One region of the Rhodococcus erythropolis R138 genome, then DNA from elsewhere that is predicted to be linked to it. Evidence: riboswitches for the same ligand, from Rfam matches in the RefSeq annotation. Region 1 holds a riboswitch; the other holds the start of a gene.
The links. Region 1 has a riboswitch for S-adenosylmethionine ahead of H351_RS09240 (LLM class flavin-dependent oxidoreductase). Riboswitches for the same ligand answer to the same signal wherever they lie in the genome.
Positions count from the first base shown of each region.

Region 1 (5,821 bases):
GAACTGCGAAGTCTGGCGGCGTACGTCGCTCACGGCTCCCGGAGTCGACCAGTTCTCGGACGTGCGAGAGTCCGAGATCGCGTCGTCCGCCCACGAATCCCACAGTGCCCGTGCAGTTTCGATGAACTGTCCGGCACGCTCGTAACGCAGGGCGTGGTCGAGGAAACCACCGCGACGGAAATTCTCTCCCGTCCAAGCGTTGTCGGTGGTCACCGCGTTCCAGCCGGCCCGTCCGTCGGAAAGTAGATCGAGGCCGGAGAGTCGACGGGCGAGGTCGGCCGGTTCGTTGTACGTGGTGTTCTGTGTCGCGACCAGCCCGATCTTGTCGGTGATACCGGCGAGGGCGGCCAACTGCGCAATGGCGTCGGGGCGGCCGGCGATATCCAGATCGAGAATCTTGCCGTTCTGCTCGCGAAGACGAAGGCCCTCACCGAGAAAGAAGGCGTCGAACAGACCTCGCTCGGCGGTGAGTACCAACCGCCGAAACGTCTCGAAGTCGATCTGGGATCCGCTCGAGGAATCGGACCAGATGGTGGTGTGGTTGACCCCTTGGAAGAAGACGCCGAAGTGAACGTGAGCGTCGGGTCGAGGTACGGCGGAGCGTGATGCAGTCATAGCCGAAATGTCCTTAGCGCGAAGTCAAGTCAGGAGGAGTGGACGAATCGATTTGCGGGCCGCTGCAGGCCGAGGTTGCCCCTCAGAGTCGATCCCGGAACCGGGCGTCGCGTCAACCCGGCCTTGGACAGCGCCGGAAGCACGAATTTGGCCAGCACCGGAAGGTCCTCGTCGATCACGAGAGGGTGAAAATGAACACCGTCGAGGTGTCCGGCCAATTCCTTCAGAACCACGGCCGCTTCCCCCGGATCTGCAGCCAGGAGCAGTCGGCCAGTGACGACGGAATTCCCGTACGAGTTCAGCTCGATCAACCGCTGCGCCGCAGACAGATTCGGCGTATCGAACGCCACATCGACCTCGGCGACCACCAATGACGCGCCCTCATCGCGCGCCTTGGCAGCCGACTGTGCAATGGCCTCTACCGAATCACCGGAAACGAGAACAACATCGGCCTGGTGTGGTTCGATGGCGCCGTAGCGGCCGAACACCACCAACTGGCCTTGCGGCGGCCGCGGAACGATTGACGGCCCCTTCACCGAGAAGGTGTCGCCCTCGAAATTGACGTAATGCAGACGATCACGCTCGAGGAAACGCCCACTGAGATAGTCACGGACGACGGCGTCGTCCTCCCACGAATCCCATAGATCTGTCACGACGGTAACCGAATCCCGCTGCTCCTGCTGACGCGCCGATTCCGTCGTTACCGGAGCCCTCCCCCACGCCCTCGCCGCGGCATCGTCTTCGACCGGAACAGCAAGCCAACCGCCACGCCCACGCGAGGAGTAGTCCAATGTCGCCAATTGCGAAGAGGTGTGGAACGGTTCGGCGTACGTGGTCCCGACGACGGGGACCAGTCCGATCGTGCTGGTCGTCGCTGCCACGCATGACGCCCTGGAGACGGCATCGATGCGGCCGACAACGTCACCACTCGGAGGGAGGATGGAATCGTCGAACGTCGCGAAGGTGAAGCCCGCATTCTCGGCAGCCGCGACGCGATCGCGCACGGCCTTACCCGTGAGCAACTGATCCGGGCGGTGTGAGCTTCGGCGCCAGGCAGCGGGGTGAGTGCCCTCGCCGTCCAGTTCGATACCCACGGCAAATACAGTCATGTGTCCTCCATCGGTCCTGGCGGTAGCACCCACACTGCGGTTAGGTAGCGGGTTGCTGCGGCATCATCGAGCCAGGTCTCTCAGCCACTCTGGATGGTGGATGCAATCTATGCGGGCGACGCTGAACAAGTCAAATCGCACTTTACGAATCATATTGACCTACAACATATTTCAATACAATCATCCTGATCGAAAGGGTTGCGCAACGCTAGCCGACGTAGACACCAAAGAGCCCCGCCCGACTCGCGTCGGACGGGGCTCTCGGTGTGCGCTGGAACGCTACTTCGCGCCCATCCATGCCTGATCGAACAGCATGATGCCGGTTGCAGTCGGAACCACACCGTGCACGTTCTTCTGCCAAGCCCAGAACGACGTGAGCCCGCCGATCGGCGCCGACGGAACCGTCTCGTTCCACAGCGTCTGAATCTTGCCGATGATCGCCAGGGTCGACGAATTATCCTTGGCTTGTTGTAGATCTGCGATCAGCTGATCCATCGCCGGGTTCGCATATCCAGCAGTATTCGCCATCGAGGTGCTGTTGGTCGTGGAGAACAATCCGAGATCGAGTATCGACTCGTACATTCCGATGCCCGCGTGCGCGAGGTCGAAATCGTGCTTGACGTAGACGTTCTGCACGATGTCGCCGGCGTTGTTGGCCAAGATCAAGTTCACCTCGAACCCGACGGCCTGCAACAGTGACTGCACGGCGAGGCCGATCGCGTGGTCCTTGGGCTCACTGAGCACGACGTAGTCGAGAGTGCCGTCGTATCCGTCTGCCTTCGCCTGATTCAGAAGCTCCTTGGCCTTTTCGGGGTCGTAGGCAATACCCGGTGTGTCTACGTGCCATTGCGACGTCGGACCGAACAACTCCGAGCCAGGCAGTCCCTCACCGTTTTCCACGCGCTGATCGATCAACGTGGTGTCCAGCGCGTAGCCGATAGCCTGGCGAACGCGAACATCCGAGCCCGGTCGGCCTTCACGATTGTTGACAATCTCGGCACTACCGGCGTTGAGCACGTCGATGTAGCCGGGGTAACCAGCGGACTTGGCAGAATTGATCGCCGAAGTAAGGCCGCGAATGTAGGCAACATCGAGCTGACCGCTGTTCAATGATTCGAGATTGGCCTGCGGACCGTTGAGTGCAACCATCCGCAGTTTGTCCAGCTTGGGAGCACCGCCGTAGTAGGACGGGTTGGCCTTGAAGATTCGCTCGACGCTCGGCGTGAAGAGATCTTCGGTGAAGGGTCCGGCACCCACTGCGGTGAACTTGTCGCCTTGCTGCGAACTCGGGGCGACGATCATCCCGTGCCCGAGAGCGAGCATCGACGGAAAGCGCATCCACGGCGTTTTCAGCTTGAAGTCGACCGTCGTGGGACCGCTTGCCTGCGCCGATTCCACCGAAGCCAGCCACAACTCGGCGCCATTGCCCTTGCCCGCGTTGTACCGATCGATGCTTGTGATCACGGCGTTGGCATCGAGCGCAGAGCCGTCGCTGAACTTCACACCGTCGCGAAGTTTCAACGTCCACGTGCTTCCGTCGTCGCTGGTATCGAGCGATTGAGCCAACTTGGGCTCGAACTCGCCGCTCGCAGTGTCGTAACTCATCAGGACGTCGTACACCGCAGCGAAGGCCTCACCGCCGGAACCGCCGCGCGCTGCCGTCTTGGTCGGGTCGAGTGAGGGAACGAGCACCTGCACGCCGTACGTCATGGTCCCGCCGGCGACCGCGTCGCCTGGGTCCGGTTGCTCGTTGACCATGCCGGTCACGACGTCCCCCGACGTGTTCGTCGTATCGGTTCCGCTGTCGTCACCGTTGCTCGCGCAGCCCACCAACAGAACCCCGGTACCGAGCAATGCGACGGCGACCCGGCTGACTTTCCCGATGCGCCAAGATCTCGAGTGCGACACGGAGATTCCACCTCACTTCCAGTAGACGCAGCCACGGATCGGCCGCAATCGGCTAATAGTGATGTCCTCTGTGGAGTGACGCCCAGCACGTTCCCGGTGACCGGAAACATTCACGGAGACAAAGGATGCGCACAACTGAGATGATCGGGCCGAGTGGTTGACGGCGACTGACATCCGAACACGAAAAAGCTCCAACCTTATGTTCGAAGAACATGAGATTGGAGCTTGTCGATAAGAATTATGGTGGCCAGGGCCGGGATCGAACCGGCGACCTTCCGCTTTTCAGGCGGACGCTCGTACCAACTGAGCTACCTGGCCGGACGGCACCCGAACCGAATGCCTATCGCATTGCTTTGTTCTCAACCAATTGATTGAGAACAAAGCTTTGCGACCCTGACGGGACTCGAACCCGCGACCTCCGCCGTGACAGGGCGGCGCGCTAACCAACTGCGCCACAGGGCCTTGCTTTTTCCTTGCTGTGAAACCGTACTACATCTTCGAGCCGCTCCCAAACCACTGTCCTGGCCTGGCATTTGTGCATCTCAAAGCGTGTCGTGCGGGTCAAACCATACTGCATCGTTTCGCTTTCGCAAAACGTACCCCCTACGGGATTCGAACCCGCGCTACCGCCTTGAAAGGGCGGCGTCCTAGGCCGCTAGACGAAGGGGGCCCGCCGGATCTCTCCGAACTAGTACCCCAACGGCGTTCCGTTGGGAGCTTGGATAGCTTATGGCACAGCGTTCGGAAATCACAAATCGCCTGGTCATGGGCGAAAAGTGGACTATTCCGCGTCGGGGAACTCCACTTGTGGCCAGCCGTCGCGATGAAACTTCTCCAACCACTCCGGTGTAGCCATGGCTTCGAGCACCACTTCGAGGGACTCCTCGAACCACACACCCAGATCGCCACTCGAGGCAATCAGGTCCGCCATGTACCGCTGGCCGGCAAGGCTCGCTGCCAGTACGCGCGTGAATTTCTCCGGGTCCACGTCGTCGCGGAGCAAACCGTCGTCCTTGGCGCGCAATGCCAACTCGTAGGCGGTCTTTCCCCAGACCTGCCCGCCACCCGATTGCACATCCTTGTAGAACTCCGGCTCGATGATCAGCCGGAATTCCGCCTGCACGATTACCTCGGCACGGAAGACCTCGGCAATGTCGAGCACAAGCCCGTGCAAAGCGACGAATGGATCGAGGTCTGTTCTCTTGGCCCAACGATCAGTGATTCCAGTGAAGGTTTCGATAGCCGAGGTCAGAACCGCTCGCGCCAACTCTTCCTTGGACTGGAAATGGAAATACATGGCGCCTTTGGTGGCGCGGGAGCCCTCGAGGATCGTGTTCACCGACGCAGCTGCATAGCCGCGCTTGGCGAATTCGACTGCAGCCGCTTCGACCAGGGCGGCGCGGGTACGCCGCGCACGCTCTTGTTGACGTGCCATTTACGGTGTTGTGCCTCTCGCAGAGTTGGTACGCAGAATCGCCGTGATCGGCGCCTGTCATCCCCCGAAACCTCACAATATCCCCTCCAACACACCCTACGTAAGGACTAGAGCGATACCCGCCAAAAGTACTAGAGGCAATCGGCTGTTCGGGGGACAACAACCGACTTTATGCCCAAAAGACACCAAGTGGTATGGTTTTGGCCGCTCGGGTGCGCCGCAGGGGGTGCGCATCCGAGCTTTTTCGTGTCCGAGATTCCGATAATCCGACCTCGCAGACGGAACTGCTTCGCCGACGGATGAGCGGCAATCCCAAGGTTTTAAACAACTAATGCGATTGTTTATTCCCCAGTTTTTGTCGAAACCGTGCTGGCAGCATCGAAATAGCACAGTTAGACTGTCTAAATGAACGATGGCGAGGGTTGCAGCAAGGATCGGGACGAGATCGACGTACTTTGGGACGATCTGGGTGCCTTCGTCCGGCGTCTTCGCACCAAACGCCACGACCACAAACTCACGCCGAGCCAGATCCAAGCTCTCGGCCACCTCGACCGACAAGGTCCGTTGACCGCAAAAGAGCTGGCAAAATTCGAGCGCGTCACACCGCAATCCATCGCAAAGACCGTGGCCGCGCTCGAGGAACAGGGCATGGTGACGCGAAGGGCGGATCCATCGGACGGCCGCGCGGCCTTGGTCACGATGACCGAACTAGGCACGTCGACCCTTCACGAAGACCGAACGAAACGCACGCAGT
Region 1 is NZ_CP007255.1:1,952,314-1,958,134, reverse strand. Features, by position in the region: gene H351_RS09245 (NtaA/DmoA family FMN-dependent monooxygenase) at 1-615, opposite strand, end outside; gene H351_RS09240 (LLM class flavin-dependent oxidoreductase) at 645-1,724, opposite strand; SAM riboswitch class I at 1,729-1,824, opposite strand; gene H351_RS09235 (ABC transporter substrate-binding protein) at 2,004-3,632, opposite strand; tRNA gene H351_RS09230 (tRNA-Phe) at 3,874-3,950, opposite strand; tRNA gene H351_RS09225 (tRNA-Asp) at 4,021-4,094, opposite strand; tRNA gene H351_RS09220 (tRNA-Glu) at 4,230-4,302, opposite strand; gene H351_RS09215 (TetR family transcriptional regulator) at 4,414-5,067, opposite strand; gene H351_RS09210 (MarR family winged helix-turn-helix transcriptional regulator) at 5,473-5,821, shown strand, end outside.

Region 2 (5,821 bases), 2.8 Mb from region 1:
CACCGACGCGGATGGGCGCCCAGGTCAGCGCACGGCCCTACGCTGCAGAATCACCGCAGCCGCCAGCACGACGAGACCCGCGACGGCCAGCAACGACCCAACCGCTGCCGGTGCGGTATACCCGTAACCGGCAGCGATGACGACGCCGCCGATCCACGCTCCGAAGGCATTGGCGATGTTCAGCGCGGCGTGATTGAGAGACGCAGCCAAGGTCTGAGCGTCCTCGGCGACATCCATCAACCGTGTTTGAAGGCCAGGAACCATCGAGGACCCGGCAAGCCCGATGAGGAAGACGAAGACAAGCGCCGTGTACGGATTGCGCACGGCGATCACGAAGACCGCGAGGATCACCACGAGGGATCCCATCGACAGGAACAAACCCTTCATCAGCGCGCGATCCGCGAGGTATCCACCGACGAAGTTGCCGGCGACCATGCCCAGTCCGTACAGCATGAGCGCCAGAGGAACGAACGAAGCACCGAGACCGGACACGTCGGTGAGCGTCGTACTGACGTAGGTGTAGACGGCAAACATCCCGCCGAATCCGACCATTCCCACGATCAGGGTCATCCACACCTGAACGCGGCCCAGTGCCCCGAGTTCGGTGATCGGATTCGTCACCGGCATACCGTCCAACCGCGGAATCCAGACGAACAGCGAAGCAACCGTTGCCACCCCGATCACGGCCACCAAGGCGAAGGCGCTGCGCCAGCCGAGTGCCTGGCCGATCCAGGCCGCGACCGGCACCCCGATCACATTGGCCACGGACAGACCCATCATCACCATCGCCACGGCCTTCGCGCGTTTACCTGGTTCGGCCAAATGAGCGGCGACCAGTGCGGCGACTCCGAAGTACGCGCCGTGCGGCAATCCGGCGACGAATCGAGCCATCATCAGCGTCGTGTACGAGGGCGCAAAGACCGAAGCGGCATTGCCGACGGTGAATGCGACCATGAGTGCGATCAACAGGGTGCGGCGCGGTACCCGTGCGGTGAGAGCAGCGATCAGCGGAGCACCGACGACAACCCCGAGCGCGTACGCCGAGATCACGTGACCCGCGATGGGTTCCGAGACGCCGAGCCCGGATGCCATTTCCGGGAGCAATCCCATGGCGACGAACTCGGTTGTGCCGATACCGAAACCGCCGAGGGCAAGAGCGAGCATCGCTGGACCTCTGGCGGAACGAACCCCGGGTGTCGAGGTGTCAGAACGGGAGAGGGTAGACGAAGTCACTGATCAATTGTGGTCTCACACCTGGTTGAACTTCCAAGTGAGAGCGGGTGAGTTCACTCACGTGAGACCGCGAACACAAATGGGACGCCCGGTTTCCCGGACGTCCCATCAGAAGGTGAAACAGTGAATCTACTTCGCGGCCATGGCCTTCTGCAGGTTCACGTCGAGTGCACCGAGGAACTCCTCGGTGGTCAGGTAGCCCTGATCGCCGCCGACCAGCATCGAGAGGTCCTTGGTCATCTGGCCGCTTTCGACGGTCTTGATGACAACGTCTTCGAGCGCCTGCGCGAAGCCGATGACCTCAGGGGTGCTGTCGAGCTTGCCACGATGCTCGAGCCCGCGGGTCCACGCGAAGATGGACGCGATCGGGTTGGTCGAGGTGGGCTTGCCCTGCTGGTGCTGACGGTAGTGACGCGTCACGGTGCCGTGAGCAGCCTCTGCCTCACAGGTCCTTCCGTCCGGTGTCAGCAGAACCGACGTCATGAGGCCGAGCGAGCCGAAGCCCTGGGCCACGGTGTCGGACTGGACGTCGCCGTCGTAGTTCTTGCATGCCCAGACGTATCCACCCTCCCACTTGAGTGCGGAAGCGACCATGTCGTCGATGAGGCGGTGCTCGTAGGTCAGACCTGCGGCATCGAACTCAGCCTTGAACTCGGTCTCGTAGACGTGCTGGAAGATGTCCTTGAAGGCACCGTCGTACGCCTTGAGAATGGTGTTCTTGGTGGACAGGTACACCGGGTAGTTCTGCTGCAGTCCGTAGGTGAGCGACGCGCGAGCGAAGTCACGGATGGACGTGGTGAAGTTGTACTGCCCCTGGACGACGCCGCCCTCTTCGGGGAAGTTGACCAGTTCGTGCTCGATCGGTGCGCTGCCGTCCTCAGGCGTGTAGGTGATCATCACCTTGCCGGGGCCGGGGACCTTGAAGTCTGTGGCGCGGTACTGGTCGCCGAATGCGTGACGGCCGATGATGATCGGCTTGGTCCAGCCCGGAACGAGTCGCGGAACGTTGGAGATGATGATCGGTGCGCGGAAGATCGTGCCGCCGAGAATGTTGCGGATCGTTCCGTTCGGGGAACGCCACATCTTCTTGAGACCGAATTCCTCGACACGTGCCTCGTCCGGCGTGATCGTGGCGCATTTGACGCCGACGCCGTGCTTCTGGATCGCGTGCGCTGCGTCGATGGTGACCTGGTCGTCGGTCTCGTCGCGGTACTCGATACCGAGGTCGTAGTACTCGAGGTTCACATCGAGATACGGATGGATCAACTTGTCTTTGATGAACTGCCAGATAATGCGCGTCATCTCATCGCCGTCGAGTTCGACGACGGTGCCCTCAACCTTGATTTTGGACATGGGTGCTTCGCGTCCTCCTAGGAAGTTTCCCTGGTTACACGGTTGCGGTCACACTTTGTGAGTGGGTCCGCGAACGGTTCGATTATCAAACCTAGACGGTGTGGACTGATCTCGGGAGATGAGTCCCAAACAAGACAAGCGTACTGCTAACCCGTGAGGCCGCAACCGGCAGGTCCACCCATCGGTCTCTACTCGCGAGTAACTTTTTCCTGCTAGTGGGCTGCGTCGCTCTGTCTCGCGTGCGGTTGCGGCTCACAATTCGCCCCGCGTCAGGACTGCGCTCACTTCCCGGTAGAATCCGACTTGGTCATGAGTGTCAGCGTCAAGCCCCGGCTCGCTGGACGGCAACCCTCCAACCGCGGTGGGGTGCCCCGGGTGATGACCAGGTTTCCCGACGTGGATCTGCTCACGCAGTTCCACCGCAATTCGGGTGACAAGCGCGGGTCCGACAGGGACGGACCCCAGACCGGGCCGAGCCCCACGGAGGTAACTCAGTATGTGTCGCACTTGTAGATAGACCCCAGCACGGGGCGGCGATCCTTCGCCCCCGTCCGACATCTATCCGTCAGACCACTGGAGTGAACAAATCATGACCGACAACACAGCCGACGGCGCAGCAACTTCTGATCCGACCGCGAACTGGTCGTTCGAGACCAAGCAGGTGCACGCCGGGCAGACAGCGGACACCGCCACCAATGCGCGCGCTCTGCCGATCTACCAGACCACCAGCTACGTCTTCGACAGCACCGATCACGCTGCGGCACTGTTCGGCCTCGCCGAGCCTGGCAACATCTACACGCGGATCATGAATCCCACACAGGACGCCGTCGAGCAGCGCATCGCCGCCCTCGAAGGCGGAGTCGCCGCACTCCTCCTCTCCTCGGGTCAGGCTGCCGAAACCATCGCGATCCTCAACATCGCCGAAGCCGGCGACCACATCGTCTCGAGCCCGTACCTGTACGGCGGCACGTACAACCTCTTGCATTACACCCTTCGCAAGCTGGGCATCGAAGTCACCTTCGTCGAGGATCCCGACGATCTCGAGCAGTGGCGCGAAGCCATTCGCCCGAACACGAAGGCGTTCTACGGCGAGACGATCGCCAATCCCAAGAACCACATTCTCGACCTCCCCGGTATCTCGTCGTTGGCCCACGAGAACGGTCTTCCGTTGATCGTGGACAACACTGTCGCGACGCCGTACCTGCTCCGCCCACTCGAACACGGCGCCGACATCGTCGTTCACTCCGCCACCAAATACCTTGGCGGACACGGCACCGCGATCGCCGGCGTCATCGTCGACGGTGGCACCTTCGACTGGACGCAGGGTCGCCACTCGAACTTCACGACGCCTGACCCCAGCTATCACGGCGTCACCTTCGCAGACCTCGGCGCGCCGGCATTCGCACTCAAGGCGCGCGTCCAACTGCTGCGCGATCTCGGCTCCGCCGTGGCGCCGTTCAACGCGTTCCTCATCGCGCAGGGCATCGAAACCCTGAGCCTGCGCATCGAGCGCCACGTGTCCAATGCCCAGAAGGTCGCCGAATTCCTCGACGGCCACGGCGAGGTGGCCTCCGTTTCCTACGCGGGACTCCCCACCTCGCCATGGTTCGAACGCGGAAAGCAGCTGACGCCCAAGGGAACCGGCGCCATCGTCACCTTCGAGCTGCCCGGAGGTATCGATGCGGGCAAGACGTTCGTCAACGCCCTGACGCTGCACAGCCACGTCGCCAACATCGGTGACGTTCGCTCACTCGTCATCCACCCCGCCTCGACGACACACTCGCAGCTCACCCCCGAAGAGCAGCTCGCCTCCGGTGTCACGCCCGGACTCGTCCGCCTCGCGGTCGGTATCGAAGGAATCGACGACATCCTCGCCGATATCACCGTCGGCCTGGCTGCGGTGGCAAACTCGTGACCGTGAACGAATTGGAGCCCAGGATCGACCTCCTTCCCCCGCCCGACGGCCAGGTGGGGTTCGTCGACATCGGCGCCCTGGAACTCGAGAGCGGCGCGGTACTCCCCTCGGTTTCGCTCGCCGTTCAGCGGTGGGGTGAGCTGTCCCCGAACCGCGACAACGTCGTACTCGTCGAGCACGCACTGACCGGAGACTCACACGTCACCGGACCGATCTCCGCAAATCAGCCCTCCCCCGGCTGGTGGAACGGGATGGTTGGGCCGGGCGAACCGATCGACACCGGCGAATGGTGCGTCATCGCAACCAATGTCCTCGGTGGTTGTCGCGGCACGACCGGTCCTAGTTCGCTGGCCGACGACGGCAAGCCGTGGGGCAGCAGGTTCCCGGAGATCTCCATCCGGGATCAGATCGCGGCGGAGAAGAAGCTCGTCGATCTCCTCGGGATCGACCAGTTGGCCTCGGTAGTCGGCGGATCCATGGGCGGGATGCGCACCCTTGAATGGGCAGTTTCCTACCCGGACAGCATTCGCTCCGCGTTGGTTCTCGCAACCGGTTCACGGGCCACTGCAGATCAGATCGGCACCCAGACGACGCAGATCGCTGCCATCGTCTCCGATCCGGATTGGCAGGGCGGTGACTACCACGGAACGGGGCGGGCACCTCGCGCCGGACTCGGCATCGCCCGTCGCATCGCGCACCTGACGTACCGCACCGAGTCCGAACTGGATGCGCGCTTCGAGAACTCCGCTCAGAACGACGAAAATCCTTGGAACGGTGGACGATACGCCGTCCAGAGTTACCTGGAACATCAGGCAGACAAGCTGGTCGACCGCTTCGACCCGAGCACGTACGTCCTCCTGACCGAAGCCATGAACCGGCACGACATCGGTCGTGGACGCGGCGGCGTTGCAGCGGCGTTGGCATCGATCACGGCGCCGGTCGTCGTGGGCGGCGTGGACTCGGATCGGCTGTATCCCCTTCGTTTGCAAGAGGAGATCGCGGACGGCATTTCGACGTGCACGGGCCTCGAGATTCTCAAGTCCAGAGACGGCCATGACGGCTTCCTGACGGAGGCGGACGCTGTCGCCGGACTGCTTCGCCGAACGATGGAGTTCGCACGCACGGCCCGCTGATCCGGCACAGAGGCACAATTTCAGGATCCGTCAATGTCGGGAAAACCACAGCTGATCTGCAGGTTTTCCCGACATTTTCATTGGCGTACCTGAGCCGGCGCGGCTAGCATCGGCGAACGTGAATCAGCCGTGCTCGACGCGCCTGCAGGCTACGTACATTCCCGAGCACATGTCCTTCGCGTTCTGG
Region 2 is NZ_CP007255.1:4,791,111-4,796,931, forward strand. Features, by position in the region: gene H351_RS22000 (MFS transporter) at 25-1,233, opposite strand; gene H351_RS22005 (NADP-dependent isocitrate dehydrogenase) at 1,363-2,586, opposite strand; SAM riboswitch class IV at 2,892-3,032, shown strand; gene H351_RS22015 (bifunctional o-acetylhomoserine/o-acetylserine sulfhydrylase) at 3,176-4,501, shown strand; gene metX (homoserine O-acetyltransferase MetX) at 4,498-5,634, shown strand; gene H351_RS22025 (DEAD/DEAH box helicase) at 5,804-5,821, shown strand, end outside.
Region 2: linked by a shared signal. The riboswitch ahead of H351_RS22015 (bifunctional o-acetylhomoserine/o-acetylserine sulfhydrylase) and the one ahead of H351_RS09240 (LLM class flavin-dependent oxidoreductase) in region 1 are both predicted to bind S-adenosylmethionine.